4 regions of the Niveispirillum fermenti genome follow, and region 1 is predicted to be linked to each of the others. Evidence: predicted binding sites of a transcription regulator. Region 1 holds the regulator's gene; each other region holds the start of a gene.
The links. Region 1 encodes PhoB, which activates phosphate uptake and scavenging genes when phosphate is short. Its sites were predicted from a motif close to TNTCATAAAACTGTCA; they were not measured.

Region 2: the regulator PhoB is predicted to act here: its motif matches at 1,803-1,818, upstream of ABC728_RS03550 (DUF47 domain-containing protein).
Region 3: the regulator PhoB is predicted to act here: its motif matches at 1,779-1,794, upstream of oppB (oligopeptide ABC transporter permease OppB).
Region 4: the regulator PhoB is predicted to act here: its motif matches at 2,882-2,897, upstream of ABC728_RS20625 (CYTH and CHAD domain-containing protein).

The regions. Positions count from the first base shown of each region.
Region 1 is NZ_CP156681.1:1,353,943-1,358,202, forward strand. Features, by position in the region: gene pstA (phosphate ABC transporter permease PstA) at 1-1, shown strand, start outside; gene pstB (phosphate ABC transporter ATP-binding protein PstB) at 4-810, shown strand; gene phoU (phosphate signaling complex protein PhoU) at 917-1,636, shown strand; gene phoB (phosphate regulon transcriptional regulator PhoB) at 1,684-2,391, shown strand; gene ABC728_RS17715 (patatin-like phospholipase family protein) at 2,500-3,570, shown strand; gene argJ (bifunctional glutamate N-acetyltransferase/amino-acid acetyltransferase ArgJ) at 3,655-4,260, shown strand, end outside.
Region 2 is NZ_CP156678.1:928,206-932,465, reverse strand. Features, by position in the region: gene ABC728_RS03555 (inorganic phosphate transporter) at 30-1,025, opposite strand; gene ABC728_RS03550 (DUF47 domain-containing protein) at 1,057-1,710, opposite strand; gene ABC728_RS03545 (NUDIX hydrolase) at 1,907-2,335, shown strand; gene ABC728_RS03540 (Rieske 2Fe-2S domain-containing protein) at 2,598-3,629, opposite strand; gene ABC728_RS03535 (LacI family DNA-binding transcriptional regulator) at 3,785-4,260, opposite strand, start outside.
Region 3 is NZ_CP156681.1:254,162-258,421, forward strand. Features, by position in the region: gene acnA (aconitate hydratase AcnA) at 1-1,229, opposite strand, end outside; gene oppB (oligopeptide ABC transporter permease OppB) at 1,873-2,796, shown strand; gene ABC728_RS12640 (ABC transporter permease subunit) at 2,812-3,729, shown strand; gene ABC728_RS12645 (ABC transporter ATP-binding protein) at 3,743-4,260, shown strand, end outside.
Region 4 is NZ_CP156681.1:2,012,239-2,016,498, reverse strand. Features, by position in the region: gene ABC728_RS20640 (Gfo/Idh/MocA family protein) at 1-13, opposite strand, end outside; gene ABC728_RS20635 (AraC family transcriptional regulator) at 308-1,225, shown strand; gene ABC728_RS20630 (phosphoglycerate kinase) at 1,553-2,749, opposite strand; gene ABC728_RS20625 (CYTH and CHAD domain-containing protein) at 2,982-4,260, shown strand, end outside.

The DNA.
Region 1 (4,260 bases):
ACCATGGACAGCATGACCCTGAACAAGCCCGAGCAAGCCGCGACGACCACCCAGCCGGTGAAGGTCTCGGCCCGCGACGTGAAGGTCTATTACGGTGCCAAGCGCGCGCTGCACGGCGTCAATGTCGATATCTACCAGAACGAGGTGCTGGCCCTGATCGGTCCCTCGGGCTGCGGCAAGTCGACCTTCCTGCGGACCATCAACCGCATGAACGACACGATCGACATCTGCCGCGTGGAAGGCCTCATCACGCTGGACGGCCACGACATCTACGACCCCCGGCTGGACGTGGTGCAACTGCGCGCCCGGATCGGCATGGTGTTCCAGAAGCCGAATCCGTTCCCGAAATCGATCTATGAGAACATCATCTACGGGCCGAAGTTGCATGGCCTAGCCACGCGCAAGGATGAGTTCGACGCCATCGTCGAAACCTCGCTGAAGCGCGCCGGCCTGTGGAACGAGGTGAAGGACCGCCTGCACGAGCCCGGCACCGGCCTGTCCGGCGGCCAGCAGCAGCGCCTTTGCATCGCCCGCGCCGTGGCCGTCAGCCCCGAAGTCATCCTGATGGACGAGCCCTGCTCGGCCCTGGACCCGATCGCCACCGCGCATATCGAGGAACTGATCGACGAGCTGCGCGAGAGCTTCACCATTGCCATCGTCACCCACAACATGCAGCAGGCCGCCCGCGTGTCCCAGCGCACGGCCTTCTTCCACCTGGGTGACCTGGTGGAGGTCGGCGACACCGAGGAGATTTTCACCAATCCGCGTGACGAGCGCACGCAGGGCTACATCACCGGCCGGTACGGCTGAGCCGGCCTTGTCCGCTCTCCTTCATTGCTGTGTGCGTCCCCGCTTTCGCGGGGGCCCGTTCGATGTGAACCGTTCGTCAGCCCACACATTTTAAGGACCCGTGTCCATGTCGCCGACCGAACATACCGTCAAGTCCTTCGAGGCGGAATTGCAGCGCCTGTCCAACCAGATCGCCCAGATGGGCGGTGTGGTGGAAGCGCAGGTGGAGGCGGCCGTGCAGGCCGTCGGCCGCCGCGACGTGGATGGCGCGTCGCGCGTCATGCAGGGCGATGCCCGGCTGGATGCCTTTGAACGTCAGATCGAGCATGACGCCATCCGCATGCTGGCGCTGCGTGCGCCGGTCGGCGTCGACCTGCGCGAGGTGCTGGCGGCCCTGAAGATTTCCGCCGATCTTGAACGCACGGGCGACTATGCCGCCAACATCGCCAAGCGGTCCGTCGCCCTGGCCCAGTTGCCCGTGATGCGCCCCGCCGGCACCATTCCGCGCATGGGCCGGCTGGTGCAGGAGATGCTGAAGGACGTGCTGGACGCCTATATCGACCGCGATGTCGAAAAGGCCGTGGCCGCCTGGCACCGGGACGAGGAACTGGACGATCTCTATACCAGCCTGTTCCGCGAGGTCCTGACCTACATGATGGAAGACCCGCGCAACATCACGCCCTGCACGCACCTGCTGTTCATCGCCAAAAACCTGGAGCGTGCCGGCGACCATGCCACCAACATCGCCGAGACCGTGCATTTCCTGGTCAAGGGCCAGCCGCTGACGGCGGAGCGGCCCAAGAGCGACAAGTCCAGCTTCACCATCATCGAGCCGGAAGAGGGCTGAGGCGCCGCCGCAGCCCTTCCGTGACCGACTAGCCTCCAGGGAACCCGATGAACGCCGCCTTGAAGCCGCTGATCCTGGTTGTCGAAGACGAAGCCGACCTGGTCACCCTGCTGTCCTACAACCTGGAACGCGAAGGTTTCCGGGTCATCACCGCCGGTGACGGGGAAGAGGCCCTGTTGCAGGCCGACGAGCGCAGCCCGCACCTGATCCTGCTGGACTGGATGCTGCCGCTGATGAGCGGGCTTGAGGTCTGCCGGCAGTTGCGCCGCAATTCAAAGACCCGCGATATCCCTGTGATCATGCTGACGGCCCGCGGCGAGGAGGCGGACAAGGTCCGCGGCCTGAACAGCGGGGCCGATGATTACCTGTCCAAGCCCTTCAGCCCCACCGAGCTGGTGGCCCGCATCCGCGCCGTGCTGCGCCGCGCCTCGCCGGCCCTGGCGGAGGAACTGCTGCGCTTCTCCGACATCTCCATGGATCTGGCGGCCCACCGCGTGCGCCGTGGTGAACGGGATATCCATCTGGGACCGAAGGAATTCGCCCTGCTGCGCCATTTCATGCAGCATCCCGGCCGCGTCTTCTCACGCGAACAGTTGCTGGATATCGTCTGGGGGCATGATGTCTATGTCGAACTGCGCACCGTGGACGTTCATATCCGCCGCCTGCGCAAGGCGCTGAACGAGACGGAGGAACAGGACGTGATCCGCACGGTCCGTTCCGCCGGCTATGCGCTGGACACCAAGACCACGATGTGACGCCGCTCCGTCTCTTTTCGCCGATGCGATGCCTTCCCGGCGTTGCCAGCCGCCCCGCGGCTGCCTATTTTGCATTGCGAGAAGATTTGAGGACCGGACCGGCATCCCATGACGTCACAGCCCCTGCGTTTCCTGGCCGGGCCGGAGGCCATGGCCCGCATCCGCCGTGACGGGCTGCACGAGGATATGGTGGATGTGGTGGCGGGGGCCAGCGGCGGGGCCAAATGGCTGGCGCTGACCCGGCTGGACCAGGCCCTGTTCGGCCGCTGGTTCCGCAGCCGCACCCGTCCCCTGCACATGATCGGCAGTTCCATCGGGACCTGGCGCTTCGCCTGCCTGGCTCAGCCCGATCCCGTGGAGGCCTGCCGGCGGTTCGAGGCCTGCTATCTGGATTATGCCGTCGAAGGGCCGGTGACCGTGGCTGAACTGACGGCCCATTGCCGTGATTTCCTGGATGTGATCTTCGGCGCCGGCGGGGTGGAACATCTGCTGGACCATCCTTTCATGCGCCAGTCCATCCTGGCTGTGCGCGGGCGCGGGCCCATCGGGCCGCGGGCGGGGAAGGTGCGGCTGGGCCTGGGCCTCGGGGCGGCGGGTCTGGCCAATCTGGCCAGCCGGCAGGCCCTGCCCCTGTTCTTCGAGCGCACGGTCCTGCACGACCGGCGCGACCCGCCGCCCTTCGACCTGTCTGCCGGGTTCCCGACCCAGGCCGTGGCCCTCACATCCACGAACCTGATCCCCGCCCTGCTGGCCTCCAGCGCGGTGCCCTTCGTGTTCGAAGGGGTGGTGGACCCCGACGGGGCGCGGCCCGGCCTCTACCTGGATGGCGGGATCATGGATTACCATCTGGACATGGCATTCACGCCGCCGGGCTTGGTACTCTATCCGCATTTCTCCCACCGTGTCGTGCCCGGCTGGTTCGACAAGGCGCTGCCCTGGCGCCGGGCACGGGCGGACAGCCTGTCGCGCATGCTTGTCCTGTGCCCGTCGGCGGCATTCGCCGGGGCGCTGCCCTTCGGCAAGATCCCCGATCGCGGCGACTTCAAGCGCATGGGAACGGCCGCCCGGCAGAAATACTGGCGCGCGGCTGTGGCCGAAACCGACCGGCTGGCTGATTGCTGGCTGGAAGCGGTGGAAAGGGACCGGGTGCCGGACCTGCTGGAACCATTGCTGCCTTGACACACCGTCACGGAACCCACACTTGACCGGGCGCACCGGCATCGGCTTGATGCGCAAAACCACTTTCCTTCGGAGCCCGCACCCATGGCGACCGCCATCTCTCCGCTCGCCCCCGCCGCCTTTCCGTCGCTGCCGCCCGTCGCGGGCGTGCGACTGGCCGGTCACCGCGCCGGCATCCGGTACAAGACGCCGCGCAACGACGTCATGGTGGCGCTGCTGGACGAGGGGTCCAGCGTGGCGGCCGTGCTGACCCGGTCGCTGACGGCATCGGCGCCCGTGCATCGCTGCCGCGCCCACCTGGCGGGCGGTTCGGTGCGGGCCCTGGTCGTCAATGCCGGCAATTCCAACGCCTTCACGGGCAAGGCGGGCGAAGCGTTCGTGGATGCCACGATCGATGCCGCGGTTGCACTTGCCGGCTGCAAGCCGACGGAGGTGTTTCCGGCATCGACCGGCGTCATCGGCCAGCCCATGCCGGCCGATCTGGTCGCAAAGTCGCTGCCCGACGCCTTCGCCGCACTGGTGCCGGCGGCAGGCGACGCCTGGGAGGTGGCGGCCCGCGCCATCATGACCACGGACACTTTCCCCAAGGGCGCCTCGGCCACCGCCACCATCGATGGCGTGACCGTGACCGTGGCCGGCTTCGCCAAGGGCAGCGGCATGATCGCGCCCGACATGGCGACGATGCTGGCC
Region 2 (4,260 bases), on a different replicon from region 1:
CCTGGTTGCGCTTTCCGGCAAGCGGCCGGTCAGAGCAGGCGCGTCAGGGCGAAGAAGGTGGCGGAGACCAGGGCCGCCGCCGGCATGGTCAGAACCCAGGCCACCAGGATGCCCTTGGCCAGCCCCCAGCGCACCGAGGACGCACGGCGGGCCGAGCCCACACCGACAATGGCCCCCGTGATCGTGTGCGTCGTGCTGACGGGCACGCCCATGGCCGTTGCCGTGAACAGGGTGATGGCGCCCGCCGTTTCAGCGCAGCAGCCATGGACCGGCTTCAGGTCGGTCAGGCGCGACCCCATGGTCTTCACGATCTTCCAGCCGCCGAACAGGGTGCCCAGCCCCATGCAGGCTTGGCAGGAGATGACGACCCAGAAGGGCACGTGGAATTCGTTGCCCAGATAGCCCTGGCTGAACAGCAGCACGGCGATGATGCCCATGGTCTTCTGCGCGTCGTTGCCGCCATGCCCCAGCGAATAGAGCGAGGCGGAAACGATCTGCAGCCCGCGGAACACCTTGTCCACCTTGAAGGGCGAGAAGCCGCGGAAGATCCAGGAGACGATGGTCATCAGGATGATGGCCAGGATGAAGCCGATGGTCGGCGACACGAAGATGGCGACCGCCGTCTTGATCAGCCCGCTTTCCACCACGCCCGCCCCCGCCTTGGCGATGCCGGCCCCGACCAGCCCCCCTACCAGCGCGTGGGAGGAGGATGACGGAATGCCGCCCCACCAGGTGATCAGGTTCCATGTGATCGCCCCCATCAGCGCCGCGAAGATGACCGAGGCGTCGATGATGTCGGCGCTGACGATGCCCTTGCCGATGGTCGTGGCCACATGCAGGCCGAAGAACAGGAAGGCGATGAAATTGAAGAAGGCTGCCATGATCACGGCATTGCGCGGTGACAGCACGCGCGTGGATACCACCGTGGCGATGGAATTGGCGGCGTCATGCAGCCCGTTCAGAAAGTCGAACGCCAGCGCCAGGGCGATCAGCCCGATCAGCAGCGGCAGGGAGATCAGTTCCATGGGATCATTCCAGGGGATCGCGCGCGCGGGATCAGACGTTGTCGACGATGATGCTGTCGATGATGTCGGCGACATCCTCGCCCGCATCCAGCACGGCTTCCATGAGTTCCAGGATTTCCCGGATCAGCGCCTGGCGATAGGTGATGGGTGCGTCCAGTCCACCGCTTTCCTGGCGCAGGCGCGTCTTGGCGGCCCGCAGTATCTTGTCGCTGTCGCTTTCCAGTTCGGAGATTTCGCGCGTCATGCGCGTCATCTCCGTCACGTGGCGGGGGATGTTGCGCAGCTTGGGCAGGCATTCCGGCAGAATGGCGGCGCAGCGCACGATCAGGTCGGCCAGCGCATGCATTTCCGCCGTATATTCCATCGGCCCCGCTTCGGTGATATGCCGGGCAACATCCTGGATCAGGTCCACCATGTCGTCCATGCGCTTGGCCAGATCCTGGATGTCCGGCCGGTCGAACGGGACGATGAAGGAACGGTGGACCGCGGCCTGGATCTCCTTGGTGATCTTGTCGGCGTCGTTCTCGGCCTGATGGATGCGCTGGAAACGCATTTCCAGCTCATCCCCGTTGCGGATGAGATCCCGCAGCGCCTCCGCGGCGATGAGAATCTGGCGCGCATGATCGTCGAAATGGTCGAAAAACCGTTCTTCGCGGGGCATCAGGGCCCGGAACAGGCTCAGCATCTTGGGCTTCCGGATAACGCATGGCAGGGGCGGAGGAAGACCACCCGGTTGGCCCCCTCCTACCATTGAACGGCGTCAGGATGTAATGTAATTGTCACAAAACGGTCATGTTGAACCAAGATACTGGATGATTATCCGTCTGTGCCGACAACGGATAGCTACCCATCCGTCGCGTCCGGGGTATAGACTTAGTTTCATGGGCGAACGAAAAAACAGTGTGCAGTACGCGGCCCTGCCCTATCGTCTGGCCGCGACCGGCCCGCAGGTGCTGCTGGTCACCTCGCGGGAGACGCGGCGTTGGATCATCCCCAAGGGTTGGTCGAAAAAGAATGTCGCGCCGCACGACATGGCCGCCATCGAGGCGTTCGAGGAGGCTGGCGTCCGCGGCAAGGTCAAGAAGAAGCCTGTCGGGGACTATATCTATGACAAGCGGCTGGAGGACGGATCGGTCCTGGCTTGCGATGTGACGGTATTCCCGCTGGAGGTCTCGACCGAACTGGCGGATTGGCCGGAGCGGACCCAGCGGGAGCGGCGCTGGCTGTCCCCGGCGGAAGCACTTGAACTGATCAGCGAGCCGGGCCTGGTCCCGATCCTGAAACGCCTGGCGGGCCGGTGGGAGGCCTGAAGCCGTTCTGATGCCGGCCGAGCCCAGGGCCGTCTGCCATCTCAAGGCCGCCACATGGCGGGAGACGGCACCGGGCCGCGGGATCATCTCCCACCCCACCAGACCACCGGTTCCTGATCTGCCCCCCCCGCGCTGCGCTGCGGGCCGCCCATGTCCAGCGGTGCCTCCTGCAGGGGTGATCAGTCGGTCGCCGGCAGGTGACGGCGCTGTTGCCTGCCCTGCGCACCCTGACCTATTGCGCGGGAAAGCGTCTCCGGAACCGTCACTGACTGGGGGCACTGTCGGCTGCTTGTTCCTGTGCGATCAGCCGGTCCAGCTTGCGGCGGGCCAGCACCGCACCGGCGTCGATCGGCAGCAGCATGGGGCGCAGGCTGGAAAGGTCGGCGGTGCCGATGCGCCGTTGCTGGTCCTCCAGCATCGGCTTGTCCTCATGCTCGAACGCGCGCTGCAGCATCGCCCGCAGCCGCGTCGAATATTCGGCATCATCCATGCGGTCACGCCTTGTCCCGCAGACGAAGTAGTGGGTGCTTTGCGCTGTTTCCGGCGTCATGCTGTGCAGGGCCCAGACCTCGTCTTCCCGGCTGCGGCCGCGATCGGCCGGCGTCAGGGCGGTCTTGATGACCATGACGGCCGGGGCCTGCCATTCCGCCCGGGTCCAGGCATTCGCCCGCTGCGAGGCGGAAATGCGTTCGTGGAACCGGGGCGGCGGCACAACGTCCCGGTTCTCCCATTCCACGGCCAGACCGGCATCGGTCTCGGCCACGGCCGGCCGCACCCCCGTCATGACACCGCCCAGGCTGTCTGGATGCAGATAGTCGGCGTGGCTGAGGTCCAGGAGATTGTCGGTGACCAGGCGATAGCTGGCCCGGATGGCGAGGGTGAAATGGATGCGCGCCGTTTCCGGCGTCTCGTCGATGAACGACAAATCGGGGATCAGGCCCGTGTCGGCCTGTCGGGCATCACCCATCCATATCCAGATGGCGCCGTGGCGTTCCTCAACCGGGAAGCTTTGCACGCGCAGCGCCGTGGTCGCCCGCCCATGCGGATTGAGCGCGCAGCGCCCCGACCCGTCGAACGCCAGCCCGTGATAGCCGCAGACGATGCGGTCCTGTTCGATCGTGCCCGTGGAAAGGGGGGCGAAGCGGTGTGGGCACCGGTCCAGCAGCGCGCTGATGCCGGTGGATGCGCGAAAGGCCACGACCGGGATGTCGATGATCGTCCGGGCAAGCGGAACATCACCCAGCTCATGGCTGAAACCAAATTGATACCAGCGATTTAGCAGGAAGTTTTCCATGCCGCCTTCCCTCCCGATTGATGCCGTTGTTCCGGTTCCCATCCTGATGAGGGTCCGGCTTCCGGCAAGTATCGGCGGGTGGTCAATCATGCGTCAAATGACTTGAAGTCCGTCATTATTCCACCTATGAATGCTAGGCGTGTCCGGGCCTGTCATCATCCTTCTTCCATGGGTTGCTGGCTGTCGCGGGCTGCCGCCTGGGCGCGCAGTTCAATGCGGAAGCGCTGCAAATCGTCGATCCGCTGATAGGGCAGAACCGTCTGCAGGCTTTCCGCCGGCTCTCCGCCCAGCAGGGCCAGGATATGCCGTGCCAGTTCCTCGCCATCGCGGCGCTGCGGCTGGTAATAATAGGTGACACCCTGTTCGAACGGCATGCGGAAGGGCATGCCGCCGAAGCCGACGATGCGCAGCCCGTCGCGGGTCGGGTCCATCCCATGTTCCAGGGCCGCCTCCATGGCGCCGAACATGGATAGTTGGTTGGCGCACAGGATGGCGGTGACGGTGCTGTCACGCCGCAGCAGGTCACGCACGGCCGCTTGGCTGGCCCAGACCGACAGGTTGCCGCTGACCAGCAGCGATTTGTCCCAGGGCAGGCCCAGTTCCGCCAGGGCGCGCTGGTATCCGCGCAGGC
Region 3 (4,260 bases), 1.1 Mb from region 1:
CGGCCGGCAACGTCGGTGGCCAGGAATTCGCCGAATTCCTTGGTGACGTTGGACAGCAGCACGCGGTCCTGCGGACGCTTCGGGCCGGCCAGGGACGGCTCAACCGAACCAAGGTCCAGTTCCAGCGTATCGGTGAAGACCGGCTCGGGCGAGTTGGCATCGCGCCACATGCCCTGGGCCTTGGCATAGGCTTCCACCAGCGCCACGCGGTCGGCGTCGCGGCCGGTGAAGTGCAGGAAGCGGATGGTCTCGGCATCGATCGGGAAGATGCCGCAGGTGGCGCCATATTCCGGGGCCATGTTGGCGATCGTCGCGCGGTCGGCCAGGGTCAGGGCGTCCAGGCCCGAACCGTAGAATTCCACGAACTTGCCGACCACCTTCTTCGCGCGCAGCATCTGGGTGACGGTCAGCACCAGATCGGTGGCGGTCGCACCCTCACGCAGCTTGCCGGTCAGCTTGAAGCCGACGACTTCCGGGATCAGCATGGAGATGGGCTGGCCCAGCATCGCGGCTTCGGCCTCGATACCGCCCACGCCCCAGCCCAGCACGGCCATGCCGTTGACCATGGTCGTGTGGCTGTCGGTGCCGACCAGCGTGTCCGGATAGGCCACGGTCGCGCCGGTCTGGTCGGTATCGGTCCAGACGGTCTGGGCCAGATATTCCAGGTTCACCTGGTGGCAGATGCCGGTGCCCGGCGGCACGACGCGGAAATTGTTGAAGGCCTTCTGGCCCCAGCGCAGGAACTCGTACCGTTCGCCATTGCGCTGGAATTCCAGGTCCACATTCTCGTCAAAGGCCTGCGGGGTGCCGAAGGCATCGACCATCACCGAATGGTCGATGACCAGATCGACCGGGGTCAGCGGGTTGATCTTGGTCGGATCACCACCCAGCGCCACCATGGCCTCGCGCATCGCGGCCAGATCGCAGACGGCCGGAACGCCCGTGAAATCCTGCATCAGCACGCGGGCCGGACGATAGGCGATCTCGCGGTCGGACCGCTTGTCGACCAGCCACTGGGCGACGGCCTTCACGTCGTCCACGCTCACCGTGCGCCCATCTTCGAAGCGCAGCAGGTTCTCCAGCAGCACCTTCATCGAGAAGGGCAGGCGCGATACATCGCCCAGGCCGGCCTTCTCGGCTTCGGGAATGCTGAAATAATCAACGGACTTGCCGCCGACGGTCAATGTGCGGCGGGTTTTCAGGCTGTCGGTGCCGGTGGTCGTGGACATAAGGGGGTGACTCCTCCAACGGGGTCGCGGGAATTAGGCGGGCCGCACCTTCGCCCCGGCTCCAGCGTCCGGGAACAACCGGCCTGCCGAGGATGGCTGTTTCGGTGCGTGGTGTAGCGCTTTTTGCGGTGCGGGGCAAATCCCAGAAGGGGGGATCAGCCCCCCATTTTCGTCGATTTCGCTCAAGGTAGGGGCTTGTTGCGAAACAATCTTAACTGGAGACGGACCTGCGGCCGGATCACCGCCACGGGCCATGCGCCGGGGCCCGCCCCCTGGGCACGACCCGGTAACCGGAGAGCCCGCCCATGGCGGCGGCGGACAGGACGCAGTGCCGGTGATTGAACTGGAAACCCGCCGTGAAACCCGGCACGATCATGGGCGGTGGATGATGAATGGAACGGAACCGGCGAATACCGGAATATGCCCTCGCGCGTTTCCGGCACCAAAAATTACCCGATACGGCCTGCATTAAATGATGAATGGCCCGCGGACATGTCTAGACTTGAAATAATATCTCTTTTGCCGTGGCACGGTTGACAGGGACGGTTTTTTCACAGACATGTCATGCCGTCCGCGCGGGATGCGTTTGGCGCATGGCAGAGTCCATGCCGGCTGAATAAGGCGCGATGGAGGGACCCTGTAGATGTTGTCTTATGCCGTCCGGCGGCTGCTGGAAGCGATCCCGACTTTGCTGGTGATCGTTGCCCTGTCCTTTTTCCTGATGCACTCCGCCCCCGGCGGCCCGTTCGACAGCGAGCGGGTGTTGCCGCCGGAGATCGAGGCCAACCTGAAGGCCGCCTACAATCTGGACAAGCCGGTCTGGCAACAGTTCCTGATCTATCTGGGCAATGCGCTGCAGGGTGATTTCGGCCCCTCCTTCACCTACAAGGATTTCACGGTATCCGAATTGATCGGCACCGGTTTCCCCGTTTCGCTTCGCCTTGGTCTTTCCGCCATTGCCCTGGCCGTGGTGATCGGCTGCACGCTGGGCATCATCGCGGCCATGCGGCAGAATTCAAAGACGGATTATTCCATCATGGGTGTGGCCATGGTGGGCATCACGATCCCGAATTTTGTGATGGCGCCGCTGCTGACCCTGGTTTTCGGCATTTATCTCGGCCTGTTGCCCGTGGCGGGGCTGGGGGATGGGTCGATGCGCCATCTGGTTCTGCCGGTTGTGGCACTGGCCCTGCCGCAGATCGCCATCATCAGCCGCCTGACCCGCGGCGGCATGGTGGAGGTGCTGCGGTCGAACTTCGTGCGCACCGCCCATGCCAAGGGGTTGCCGGAACGCCTGATCATCACCCGGCACACGCTGCGCGCGGCCCTGCTGCCCGTGATCTCCTATCTGGGGCCGGCCGTTGCCGGGCTGGTGACCGGTTCGGTGGTGATCGAGCAGATTTTCGGGCTGCCCGGCATCGGCCGCTATTTTGTGCAGGGTGCCATCAACCGTGACTATACGCTGGTGATGGGCACCGTCATCACCTATGGCAGCCTGATCGTGCTGATGAACCTGCTGGTCGATCTGGTCTATGGCCTGATGGACCCGCGCGTGCGCTACGACTGAGAACTGGAAACCCCCATGGTTCAAGACATCACCGGCAGCGCCACACGGGCGGCCCTGATCGAAAAGGCGGCGGGCGAGGAGGTTCTGGGCCGGTCGCTCTGGCAGGACGCGCGTCGCCGCCTGCTGGCCAACAAGATGGCCGTGGTCAGCATGATCGTGCTGGGCATCATCACCTTGCTGGCGATCTTCGCGGATTTTCTCAGCCCGCATGAATATGACGCGGTCTACTGGGATTATATCGGCGTCGGCCCGACGCTGGAGAACAGCCACTGGTTCGGCACCGATGCCAATGGCCGCGACCTGTTCATCCGCACGCTGTATGGTGCCAAGGTGTCGCTGGCGGTGGGCATCGTCACGACGCTGGTCGCCCTGATCATCGGTGTCGTCTACGGTGCCGTCGCCGGCTATTTCGGTGGTCGCATCGACAGCGTCATGATGCGCATCGTCGACGTGCTCTATTCCATGCCGCTGATGTTCTTCGTGATCATCCTGGTCGTGGTGTTCGGCCGGCACATCATCCTGGTGTTTGCGGCCATCGGCTGTGTCGAATGGCTGACCATGGCGCGTATCGTGCGCGGCCAGACCATGTCCGTGAAGCGCAAGGAATATATCGAGGCGGCCCGCGCCGCCGGCGTGTCCACGCCCAACATCATCCGCCGCCACATCATCCCCAACGTCATTGGCCCGGTCATCGTGTTCGTCACCCTGCTGGTGCCGGTGGTGATCCTGGTGGAAAGCTTCCTGTCCTTCCTGGGCCTGGGCGTGCAGGAGCCGATGACGAGCTGGGGCGTGCTGATTTCCGAAGGGGCCGCCCAGATGGAGAATGCCCCGCACATGCTGATCTTCCCGGCCGTGTTCCTGGCGGTGACGCTGTTCTGCTTCAACTTCATCGGCGACGGGCTGCGCGACGCGCTGGACCCCAAGGACCGCTAAGGGAACGGACAAGATGACCGCAGTTTTGGAAGTCCGCGACCTCCAGGTCCGTTTCGCCACACCCGATGGCGAGGTCAGTGCCGTCAACGGCGTTTCCTTCGATGTAAACGAGGGAGAATGTGTCGGCATCGTCGGTGAGAGTGGTTCCGGCAAGAGCCAGCTTTTCATGTCCGTGATGGGGCTTCTGGCCAAGAACGGCCGGACGCTGGGGTCCGCCCGCTATCGCGGGACCGAACTGGTCGGCATGCCGGTCAAGGAACTGAACAGGATCCGCGGCGACAAGATCGCCATGATCTTCCAGGACAGCATGACCGGCCTGACCCCGCATCTGCGCATCGGCCGCCAGATGACCGAGGTGCTGGTGCAGCACAAGGGCATGAGCAACGCCGACGCCACCAAGCGCGCGCTGGAAATGCTGAACCTTGTGCGGATCCCGGAGGCGGGCCGGCGCCTGACGCAATATCCCCATGAATTGTCGGGCGGCATGCGCCAGCGCATCATGATCGCCATGGCGCTTTTGTGCGAGCCGGA
Region 4 (4,260 bases), 660 kb from region 1:
TGTTATCCGACATGTTTCTATGCTCCGCTGCGGGTCAATTGGGACGCCTGTGGGTGGGACGCCTGTGGGTCCGTCGCCCGAAACATAGGAACGCCTCCGGAGCGGAAGCTACGCAGTTACGATCAGGAACCGGCTCTCCACGCTCAATCACACGGCCGGCCCGTGATGATTGAGACGAACGGGCGCGCTCTTGATAGAATATGCATAGTACGGCGCATGCCTTTGCAGCGAAGAATGGACATCGCACCATGCATGGCCGGCAAGCCGCCATGTCCGCAAGCGCAGACCGGCAGGACATTCGACCCCCATGACGAAGCCAGAATTCTCCGACCTCCTCCAGATCATCGAACGTCACGCCCGCCACGATTACGTGACGCCGATCAAGGGCTTGAAGGTCGGGCGGACGGATATGCCGTCAGAGGTGGGCCATTCGATCTATCAGCCGTCCTTCGGACTGGTCGCGCGTGGCGTGAAGGAATTAATGGTGGGCGAGACCCCGTTCCATTACGCCGCTGGAGAGTCGCTGCTATGCACCGCCGATGTACCGGTGACCTCGCAAGTAACCGAGGCAAGCCCTTCGGCGCCTTATCTTGCGGTCCATCTTGATATCGATCCCATGGTTGTCGCCGACCTTCTGCGCGAGCGTGCCGGCGACAGGCCCAGGTCGGACGACACCGTGATGGCCGGGAAATACAGGCTTGATCCGGAACTGCTCGATCCCCTGATCCGGCTGATCTCGCTGCTTGACCGCCCACGTGACATTCCGGTCCTGGCGCCCTTGATCCGGCGGGAAATCACCTGGCGCCTGCTGCACACCGACCATGGGCCGCTGCTCAGCCAGCTTGCCTTCGCGAACGGGCACGCAACGCGGATCGGGCGCACGACAGCGTGGATCAGGGCCAACTATGCCGAAGCCCTCAACATCTCCGACCTTGCCGCGCAGGCCAATATGAGCGTCGCGAGCTTCCACCGCCATTTCAAGGCTGTGACCTCCATGTCGCCCGTGCAGTTCCAAAAGCGCGTCCGCCTGCAGGAAGCGCGGCGCGTCCTGTCAGGCTCCAGCACGATTTCCGCCGTCGCCTATGATGTCGGCTACCAAAGCATATCCCAGTTCAACCGCGACTATCGGCGGCTGTTCAACCTGACCCCCAGCGACGATGCCGCCACGTTGCGCGCCACACTTGGCCGTGAACCATCGGCAGCCCCACAGGCCCTGACGGGCTGACGGGTCGCGAAGCCCTGTTCCCACCTTCGAGAGTCCGTCCAGGACTTTTTTTATTTACTATCAAAACCTTACTTTATCATCACTCCTGCTGCGGCCTGGGGTAATACCAACGTGCGATGAGTAGAACTCATCGCACGTTGGTCCGGCGGCGACCGCCGCAGCGCCGCTTGTGCGGCGTCGCCCGAGCCAACGAATGTTGGCGCCGGCGATTGAGGACGGTGACCGGAACCAACAGGTTCCGGTCACCGCAAAATAGTATAACGGCGAAATGAAAAAGCCCGGCTCACGAAAGCAAGCCGGGCGCATCATTTGCCACCATCCTCGCTGTCAGGCGTGCTTCTCCAATGCAGCGACACCCGGCAGCACCTTGCCTTCCAGCCATTCCAGGAAAGCCCCCCCCGCCGTGGAAACGTAGGAGAAGCGGGCGGCCACGCCGGCATGTTCCAGCGCCGCGACCGTATCGCCGCCGCCGGCCACGGACAGAAGCCGTCCCTGGGCCGTCAGGTTGGCGGCAATCGCGGCCACGCCGTTGGTGGCCGTGTCGAAGGGCATCAGTTCAAAGGCGCCGAACGGGCCGTTCCAGACCAGCGTCCTGGCGCCTTCCAGCTTCCGGCCCACCAGTTCGATCGTGGCGGGGCCCGCATCCAGCATCATCTCGCCGTCTTGGATATCGGTCACGGCCGCCACGCGATGATCGGCATTGGCCTTGAACTCCCGTGCCATCAGGCCATCCACGGGCAACACGATCTCGCACCCGCCGCCGGCTGCCTTTTCCATGATGGCGCGGGCCTGGTCGGCCATATCACGTTCGCACAGGGAAGAACCGACCGACACACCCTTGGCAAAAAGGAAGGTGTTGGCCATGCCGCCACCCAGCACCAGGATATCGACCTTCGACACCATGTTGAGCAGCAGGTCGAGCTTGGTGGAGATCTTGGCCCCGCCGACCACGGCGGCCACCGGCCGTTCCGGTGCCGCCAGCGCCTTGCCCAGCGCTTCCAGTTCCGCCTGCATCAGGCGGCCGGCCGCACTGGGCAGCAGGTGGGCAATGCCCTCCGTCGAGGCATGTGCCCGGTGGGCGGAAGAGAAGGCGTCGTTGACATAGACGTCCCCCAGCGCCGCCAGGCCCTTGGCCAGTTCCGGATCGTTCTTTTCCTCACCCGCATGGAAACGGGTATTCTCCAGGATCAGGACCCCACCGGCGGGCAGGGTCGCCACGGCGGCGGCGGCCTTGTCGCCAACGCAATCCTCGGCGAAGGCCACCGGCGCCCCCAGCGCCTTTTCCACGGCCGGCACGACCTGACGCAGGCTGTTCTTCGTGTCCGGGCCGTTCTTGGGACGGCCGAAATGCGACATGACCACAACCTTGGCGCCCTTGCCGGCGATTTCCTTCAGCGTCGGCACCAGGCGGTCGATGCGGGTCGTGTCGGTGACCTGCCCGTCAGCCATGGGCACGTTCAGGTCGGCGCGGACAAGCACGGTCTTGCCCGTGACATCGATGGTGTCGAGGGTCTGGAAGCGCATGGAGGAGGTCCCCGTCAGGAAGGATGTGGCGTTCTTTACCAGGGCGCAAGGAAACACCATTGCCCGCCGGCTTTCAACACCCGCACCCGTCGGTGTGGCGTGCAAAAAAATCGCCCGCTGCGATAGACAGGCTTTCACGGAATTGTCATCGTCCCCACATGAATGGCGGAAATCCGGGCGAATCGTCCTTTCCGCCGGCTTTCGTGCGCAATCATGGGGTGAACGGAAAAGAATGTCGGGTCAGGAGATCGAGCTGAAACTGGCGGTGGCGCCGGCCGACATGGATCGGCTGCGCAAACTTCCCTGCCTGTCGGCCACCATCGCCAAGCCATCGGTCAAATCGCTCGATAGCATCTATTTCGATACCGTGGATCGCCGGCTGGCCGCCAGCGGCCTGTCATTGCGCGTGCGCCGTGTGGGACGCAAGCTGGTCCAGACGTTGAAATCCGCCCCGGCACCCGGGGCCGGTGCCCTGGTGCGCGGCGAGTGGGAGGCGGAGGTGTCGCAGCCCCGCCCCGATCTTTCCGTCCTGCCCGACCCGGCTGTGCTGGAACCGTTGGGCGATTTGTCGGCCGACGCGCTGGAGCCCGTGTTCGAGACGCGCATCCGCCGGCAGGTGCGCCGCCTTTCGCCTGTGGACGGCATCGTGATTGAAGTGGCGCTGGACCAGGGAGAAATCCTGGCCCCCGGCGGGCTGTCGCTACCCGTCCACGAGGTGGAACTGGAACTGGCGGAAGGCACGGACACGGGCGCTCTCTATGATCTTGCCCGCGCCATCCATGCCGACGTGCCGGTGCGCCTGGAGATGGCCACCAAATCGGCCCGCGGTTATGCGCTGGCCGCCGGCACGGAGCCGGCCAGTGTCAAGGCGTCCAGGCTGACCCTGGCGCCCGACGCGACGGTGGAGGAGGCCCTGTCGGCCATCGTCCGTCACTGTCTGGGCCATCTGATGGCGAACGAGCCGGTCACCCGGCTGGGCCAGGACCCAGAGGGTGTGCATCAGATGCGCGTGGCGCTGCGCCGCCTGCGTTCCGCCCTGCAGATCTTCCGGCCCTTCATTCCGGCCGAACAGATGGATGACCTCGCCCCGCGCGTGAAGGCGCTGGCCGATGCGCTGGGTCCCGCACGGGAATGGGACGTGTTCCTTGGTGAATTGCTGCCGCCCGTGGCCGGGGCGCTGCCGGACCATGCCGGCCTGGAGGCGTTGACGACGGCAGCCCGTGCGGCCCGCGACCAAGGCTATGTGCAGGTTCGGGCGGCCCTGGCCGATCCCGGCCATACGGCACTGCTGCTGGATCTGGCCGCCTGGGTTGATGCGCGGGGCTGGCGCAACCAGCCGGTCAGCGAGCAGTCGACACTGCTGCTGGCGCCCGTGATCGACATGGCCGGTGCCCTGCTGGGCAAGCGTCACCGCCAAGCCCGCAAGCGGGGGCGCGGCTTTGCCCGCCAGGCGGCCGCCGCGCGGCATGAATTGCGCATCGCACTGAAGAAACTGCGCTATGCCGCCGATT